Methylotuvimicrobium sp. KM2: one gene and its partner. The protein of the gene in region 1 interacts with the protein of each later gene in a pairwise test. Links are inferred from orthologs where the notes say so. Each region holds a gene or a part of one and is shown on either strand. Other genes may lie near its edges. The genes, in order: WJM45_RS11110 and WJM45_RS07455.

Region 1 (3,666 bases):
CTTTATCTTCTAATCCATTACTTAGATAAAAATAAGGAATTACTATAAATGCAATAGCAATAATCACAGCCAATACGATTCGCCTGACATTCCAAATAACAATTTCGGAAGGCGCCGAGTTTCTCGGCATATTACTTTGTTCGCTTCCGGATCGATTAATTTTGATTACAATTTTTTTTGCATTTGCCATAAACTTATCCCGGTCTTCGTAAGTCAGAACCTTGCGCCGCCACCATCAGTCATGTAGGCTGATTTTTTATAACAACGGCACTTTACTACTTGGTAATATAGCATTTTCCCCCTAAGATATCGGCATCAGCTTCAGATTAAACGGAAATCATCCATGAGCGACCTCCTCAAGTTATTTCAAGAATCTTCCGCACTTTATGGCGGAAACGCCGTATTTATCGAAGACTTATATGAAAAATATCTGCAAAACCCCGACTCGGTCGACCCGAGTTGGAGACACACATTTAAGAAGCTGCATAACGGCATGGCACAGGAAATCATCCATAGCCCGATTGTTGACAGATTCGCCAACCTAGCCCAGCAATCTCAAGGCCGTCTAGCTAAGCTGCAAGGCTTTACCGAAGAAAGCGTAAAAAAACAATCTGCGGTCGCGCGGCTTATCAATCATTACCGGGTTAGAGGCCATCAAATTGCCAACAATAATCCACTGAATAAATCGATTCCTTCCGTTCCGGATCTTGAGCCTGCATATTACGGACTGACCGAGCTCGATATGGATACGTTATTCGATACCGGTACCCTATATGGAGAAGACAGACTTCCGCTCAGAGAAATTCTAGGTAGATTAAAAGAAATTTATTGCGGAAGCATCGGAAGCGAGTACATGCATATCGTGGATACCGATGTCAAACGTTGGATCAAAAACCGTCTTGAAGGCACCCGCGCCAAGCCAAACTTAACAGCCGAAGAAAAACTCTCCATCCACAAGCAGCTGACCGCGGCGGAAGGCATCGAAAAATACTTGCACCGTACATTCGTAGGGCAAAAAAGATTTTCTCTGGAAGGGGGCGAGTCTCTGATCCCTTTTTTAGATAATATCGTGCAACGCGGCGGTGATAAGCAAATCAAAGAAGTCGTCATCGGCATGGCCCATCGCGGCCGCTTAAATGTCCTGGTCAACATCTTAGGAAAAAATCCGAGCGTTTTATTCGAGGAATTCAAAGGGATGCACACATCAACGCCCGGCATGAATTCCGGCGACGTTAAATATCACATGGGCTTTTCCTCGGATATCGCCACCCCCGGCGGACCCATTCATGTCACGTTGGCTTTCAACCCATCGCATTTGGAAATCATCAATCCGGTCGTCGAAGGCTCGGTTAAAGCACGCCAAGATCGTTACGGTCCCAATAGCTTCAACACCATCCTACCTATTTTAATCCACGGCGATGCCGCATTTTCCGGACAAGGTGTTGTCATGGAAACCTTAAACATGGCTGGGACCCGTGCCTATTCTACCGGCGGAACTATTCATGTCGTCATCAACAACCAGGTTGGCTTCACCACCAGCAACCCCCTTGATGCCCGTTCGACCTATTACTGCACCGATATTGCCAGCATGGCGCAAATCCCGGTCTTCCATGTCAATGGTGACGACCCGGAAGCCGTGTCGTTCGTCGCTCAGCTTGCCTTGGACTTCCGTATGACTTTTAATCGGGATATTGTCATCGATCTAATATGCTATCGGCGACTAGGCCACAATGAGGCGGATGAACCGGCAACGACCCAACCATTGATGTATCAAAAAATTCGCAAACATCCGACCACACGCCAAATCTATACCCAAAAACTTATATCCGAAGCATTGATCACACAGGAAGAAGATCAAAATATCGAAAACGACTACGTTTCGATGCTGGAAGCCGGGATGGTAGTCTCCAGGCCGGTTCTCAGTAACAAGGTGTATTCCTACTCGGCGCTATGGGAAAAATACCATCACGCCAAGTGGACGGCTTCTTGTAAAACCTCGGTATCGCTCGATGTACTTCGGTTCTGTAATAAAAAGTCACAGTGCCTGCCGACCGGTTTCGAATTACACCCCAGAGTTGCCAAAATCATGGACAGCCGAAATAAAATGGCCGCCGGCGCTCAACCGCTGGACTGGGGATTTGCCGAAAACATGGCTTATGCAACCTTGCTACTGGAAAAACGCAATGTCCGCTTGACCGGGCAAGATGTGGGGCGCGGTACTTTTTTTCACAGACATGCCGTTTTACATAACCAAATTGACGGCAAAACTTATCTGCCGATCAATCACCTGGATTCCGAACAAGGCCGAGCTTACATTTACGACTCGTTACTTTCCGAAGCAGGCGTATTGGGTTTTGAATACGGCTACAGTACTACCGCCCCTGAAACCCTGGTAATTTGGGAAGCACAGTTCGGCGATTTCGCCAATGGAGCCCAGGTGGTTATCGATCAATTTATTAGTTCCGGCGAAACCAAATGGGGGCGTTTGAGCGGTCTCGTGATGCTGCTGCCGCACGGTTACGAAGGACAAGGCCCCGAGCATTCCTCCGCCCGACTGGAGCGCTATCTTCAGCTTTGTGCCGAACAAAACATCCAGGTTTGCGCACCGACGACTCCGGCACAAATCTTTCATCTACTTCGCCGGCAATTACTCCGCCCTTATCGTAAACCGTTAATCGTCATGACTCCGAAAAGCTTATTGCGTCATAAGCTCGCCGTGTCGACACTGGAATGCCTCACTAAAGGGCGATTCCAAACGGTTATCAGCGAAATAGACCCTATTAAACCGGATAAAGTAACCCGACTGATATTATGTTCAGGCAAAGTATATTATGATCTTTTGGAAGCCAGACGGGAGCACGAACTCGACCATGTTGCCATTGTCAGGATAGAACAGCTGTACCCGTTTCCAAATAATCGGTTTAAACAAGAAATCGAACGCTTCCCGAATTTGGAACACTTGATTTGGTGTCAAGAAGAGCCTAAAAATCAAGGTGCTTGGTATCAGATCCGACACCATTTCGTCGATACGTTGGCAACCGAAATCAATCTGCAATACGCCGGGCGCCCCGCATCCGCAGCACCCGCCGTAGGCAATTTCAAGAAGCATCTTGAACAACAGCAACAAGTTGTTAACACCGCTTTATTTGGAAAACACACAGGAAAATAACATGAGCATTGAAGTCCTCGTTCCTAATCTGCCTGAATCCGTTTCCGATGCCACACTCATTAACTGGCAAAAAAAACCCGGGGATAGAGTCACAAAAAACGAAAATCTCGTCGATCTCGAAACCGATAAAGTCGTGCTCGAAGTGCCTGCGCCCGAATCAGGCGTTTTAACGAAAATCCTGAAAAATGACGGCGACATTGTTGTCGGCAGCGAAGTGCTGGCTATCATCGATCCGCAAGCGACCGCGACTGAAGAGACCGCCGCTCCGCCTGCAAGCGATGCCGACAATGAGCCGCAACAGACCGCCGAAAAAGAACCGGAAGCCGCATCGGCCAACATTCCTTTGAGCCCCGCGGTCCGAAGGCTCGTTGTTGAAAAAAATATCGACCCCTCGGCTATTAGCGGCTCGGGAAAACACGGTCGTATTACCAAAAACGATATTCTCGAATATTTGCAGGACGAACCGGTTCTCGAAACCTCGCCTCGGACAAAAACAC
Region 2 (3,240 bases), 870 kb from region 1 along the record:
TACTATACCTTTCGCACTTCAAATTTCGGAAGTGCCTGAGGAGGCGCCGGGGTGTGCGACAAAGGCTTTGCCAGCATGGAGCTGGCATAGAGCCTACAGGGATGTATTCACGGCGTCCTTTGACGGACACCCCGGCGCCGAATTTTGATCTGCTATGGGTATACTTGTAACAATTATTTTGTGCACATTCCTAAAAACCAGACTCAATCAGCTCCTTTTTTACAAACCACATACCTTTAATAATTATCATGTTTGAAATTGAATACATTTTTCGTGAAGAGGATTTAATCCATTTCAACGAAGTCCAACTGCAACAAAACGACGAAGTCCTAAATAACATCCGTAAAAACCGGCTAGTTTTCCCCGGTGCGCTAGTGATTATCGGTATTTTTTATTATTTGTACTACGGCGATATGATGACGGCGGCCTATATTTCCAGCATTGCCATCCTTTGGGCGCTGCTCTCGCCGAAAATTATGCTACTCGACATGCGTCGCCAAATCATGAAAAACTACACCGAAAAAGAAAAAGCCGATATGTTCGGCCGATATACGCTCAAGATAGAACCCGATCATTTACTCGAAATATCGCCAAGCGGCAAACACAAAATGCCGTGGAACGAATTGATCCGGGTCGAACAAGAAGGCGAGCATTATGTCTATATTTTTATTAGTCTCAATACGGCGTTGGTGATTCCGGCAAAAACCGTTAAAAAAGGCAAACTGAAAGAATTTGCCGAGCAAGTGCAGAGTATGATCGATCGAAAAGGCTAAACCCAAGCATGTTGAACTTTAAAAACGTATCCTTGAGACGCGGCCCTAACGTTTTGTTCAGCCAAGCGTCTTTTACGATTCATCAAGGCCAAAAAGTCGGCCTGACCGGTACGAACGGCGCGGGAAAATCCAGCCTTTTCGCATTACTTAGGGGCGAGTTGCACACCGATGAAGGCGACTTTTCGATGCCGCCGGGCATCGAAGTCGCGCATGTCGCGCAAGAAACGCCGGCGGTCGCCTGTTCGGCGATCGATTACGTGATCGATGGGGATCAAGAGTTAAGACGACTGCAAAAACAGTTAAGCGCAGCCGAACAAAGCGGCGACGGGCTAAAACTGGCTGAATTGCATGCGGCCTTGGATATCATCGGCGGTTACACCGCCGAAGCTCGCGCCGCCCGATTGATGAACGGATTAGGGTTTCGCCCGGATCAAGAACACAACCCGGTCTCTTCGTTTTCGGGCGGTTGGCGCATGCGCTTGAATCTGGCGCAAGCCTTGATGTGCCGTTCGGATCTTTTACTGCTCGACGAACCAACCAATCATCTCGATCTGGATGCGGTCATTTGGCTGCAGGATTGGCTTTGCAAATATCCCGGCACCTTGCTTTTGATCTCGCACGATCGCGACTTCCTCGATGCCATCGCCAGCCACATCGCGCATATTGAACAACAAAAAATCGAACTTTATACCGGCAATTATTCCGCTTTCGAAAAAATGCGCGCGGAAAAACTCGCGCAGCAACAATCCGCGTTCGAAAAACAACAACGCGAAATCGCTCATATTCAAAGTTTTGTCGACCGTTTCAAAGCCAAGGCCACCAAAGCCAAACAAGCGCAAAGCCGGATCAAGTCGCTTGAACGCATGGAACTCATCGCTCAAGCGCATGTCGATTCGCCTTTTAATTTCAGTTTCCGTAAACCCCAAAAAATGCCTAACCCGCTGCTCAAATTGCAAGAGGCCGGTATCGGTTACGGAACGACAATAGTGATCGACGGTGCGGAATTGACGCTCGCTCCCGGCGATCGAATCGGCTTATTAGGTCCCAACGGTGCAGGCAAATCCAGTTTAATCAAAGTACTAGCCGGAGAAATGCAGCCTTTGGCCGGCGAAATACTGACCGCCGACGCATTGAACATCGGCTATTTCGCCCAGCATCAACTCGAGCAATTGCGAATCGATGAAAGTCCGCTGCAGCATCTGCAAAGACTCGATAAACAAGCGACCGAAAAGGATTTACGCAATTATCTCGGTGGTTTCGATTTTAGGGGCGACAAAGTACTGGAACCTGTCGGCCCCTTTTCCGGAGGCGAAAAAGCACGCTTGGTTTTAGCGATTTTGGTGTATCAAAACCCGAATCTATTGCTACTGGACGAGCCGACCAATCATCTCGATTTGGAAATGCGCCATGCTTTGAGTATTGCGCTGCAAGATTACGAAGGCGCCATGCTGATCGTCTCGCACGACCGACATTTGCTGCGTTCGGTCACCGATCGATTGCTGTTGGTTGCAGACGGTAAAGTCCAACCTTTCGACGGCGATCTGGACGACTACCGTTCCTGGCTGACCGAACAAACCAAAAGCGAAGAATCGCCCGAAGAAGCCGTCAGCCAATCGCTTTCTCGAAAAGACCAGCGCAAACTTGAAGCCGAACGCCGGCAGAAAAACAAGCCATTGCTCGATGCATTGAAAAAAGCCGAACTCGCGGTCGAAAAACTACACCGGGAACAATACGAAATAGAGCAGCAATTAGCCGATCCGGCTGTTTATCAGGACCAGGAGAAAGAACGCTTAAAACAGCTACTGACAAGCAAAACTCGGATCGATAAGGAACTTGAAGAAGCCGAAACGGAATGGCTCGAAGCCGAAACCAAACTCGAAGAAGCCGGCTAACTTATGTACGAATGGGTCATGCTATTTTTCGATCTTTGCCGATTTCGGAAAGGCCCGCAAGACCTCCCTTATTCGCAGGCTTTGCTGCTGAGTTCTATTATGGCCTATGCCATACTGGATTTTTTGATGCTGTATATCGATAGCGACTGGTTTAACGCAATTATACAGGTATCGGTCGGCGCCTTATTATTGCTGGCATTTGCCAAGATCATATTGCTCATTTCACGAAAACCCGGCCGTTTTGTGCAGACATCGTGCGCGCTGTTTGGAACCGATGCCTTGATCAGTTTCTTCGCGCTCCCGATTATCGCCGGCATGACGACCGGCCGAGTCTCGCTTTTAGCCTTCGCGGCACTAGTCGCGTTAATGATCTGGCATTGGCTAATTACCGGACACATAGTCCGCCATGCCTTGTCCGAATCCTTTAGCTTTGGACTGGGTATCGCATTCTTGTATATCATGGCTTCTTATTGGCTCATGGCTCAGCTGTTTCCCTAACCTGGCGCTTCTAATGGAAATTTTATGAAAAATTATACCCATATCTTGCTCGCGGTTGACTTTTCCGATCATACCGA

The links.
Region 2: the proteins of WJM45_RS11110 (region 1) and WJM45_RS07455 interact in binary tests that used the Escherichia coli proteins (3 or more experiments, as listed by UniProt). The link is inferred for Methylotuvimicrobium sp. KM2 from one-to-one orthologs.

What each region holds. Positions count from the first base shown.
Region 1 is NZ_CP150634.1:2,617,769-2,621,434, forward strand. What follows is about bases 34-3,369. They hold WJM45_RS11110 (2-oxoglutarate dehydrogenase E1 component), read left to right. Parts: upstream 34-343; coding sequence 344-3,169; downstream 3,170-3,369. Other genes in these bases: WJM45_RS11105 (DUF2914 domain-containing protein), read right to left, coding at 34-190; odhB (2-oxoglutarate dehydrogenase complex dihydrolipoyllysine-residue succinyltransferase), read left to right, coding at 3,171-3,369. In the rest of the region: more of WJM45_RS11105, read right to left, coding at 1-33; more of odhB, read left to right, coding at 3,370-3,666. UniProt on the Escherichia coli protein: E1 component of the 2-oxoglutarate dehydrogenase (OGDH) complex which catalyzes the decarboxylation of 2-oxoglutarate, the first step in the conversion of 2-oxoglutarate to succinyl-CoA and CO(2).
Region 2 is NZ_CP150634.1:1,743,806-1,747,045, reverse strand. Bases 314-3,223 are described here. They hold WJM45_RS07455 (ATP-binding cassette domain-containing protein), read left to right. Parts: upstream 314-781; coding sequence 782-2,665; downstream 2,666-3,223. Other genes in these bases: WJM45_RS07445 (universal stress protein), read left to right, coding at 3,188-3,223; WJM45_RS07450 (hypothetical protein), read left to right, coding at 2,669-3,163; WJM45_RS07460 (YcxB family protein), read left to right, coding at 314-773. Outside these bases: more of WJM45_RS07460, read left to right, coding at 249-313; more of WJM45_RS07445, read left to right, coding at 3,224-3,240. UniProt on the Escherichia coli protein: Genetic data indicate it may be involved in ribosome assembly or function.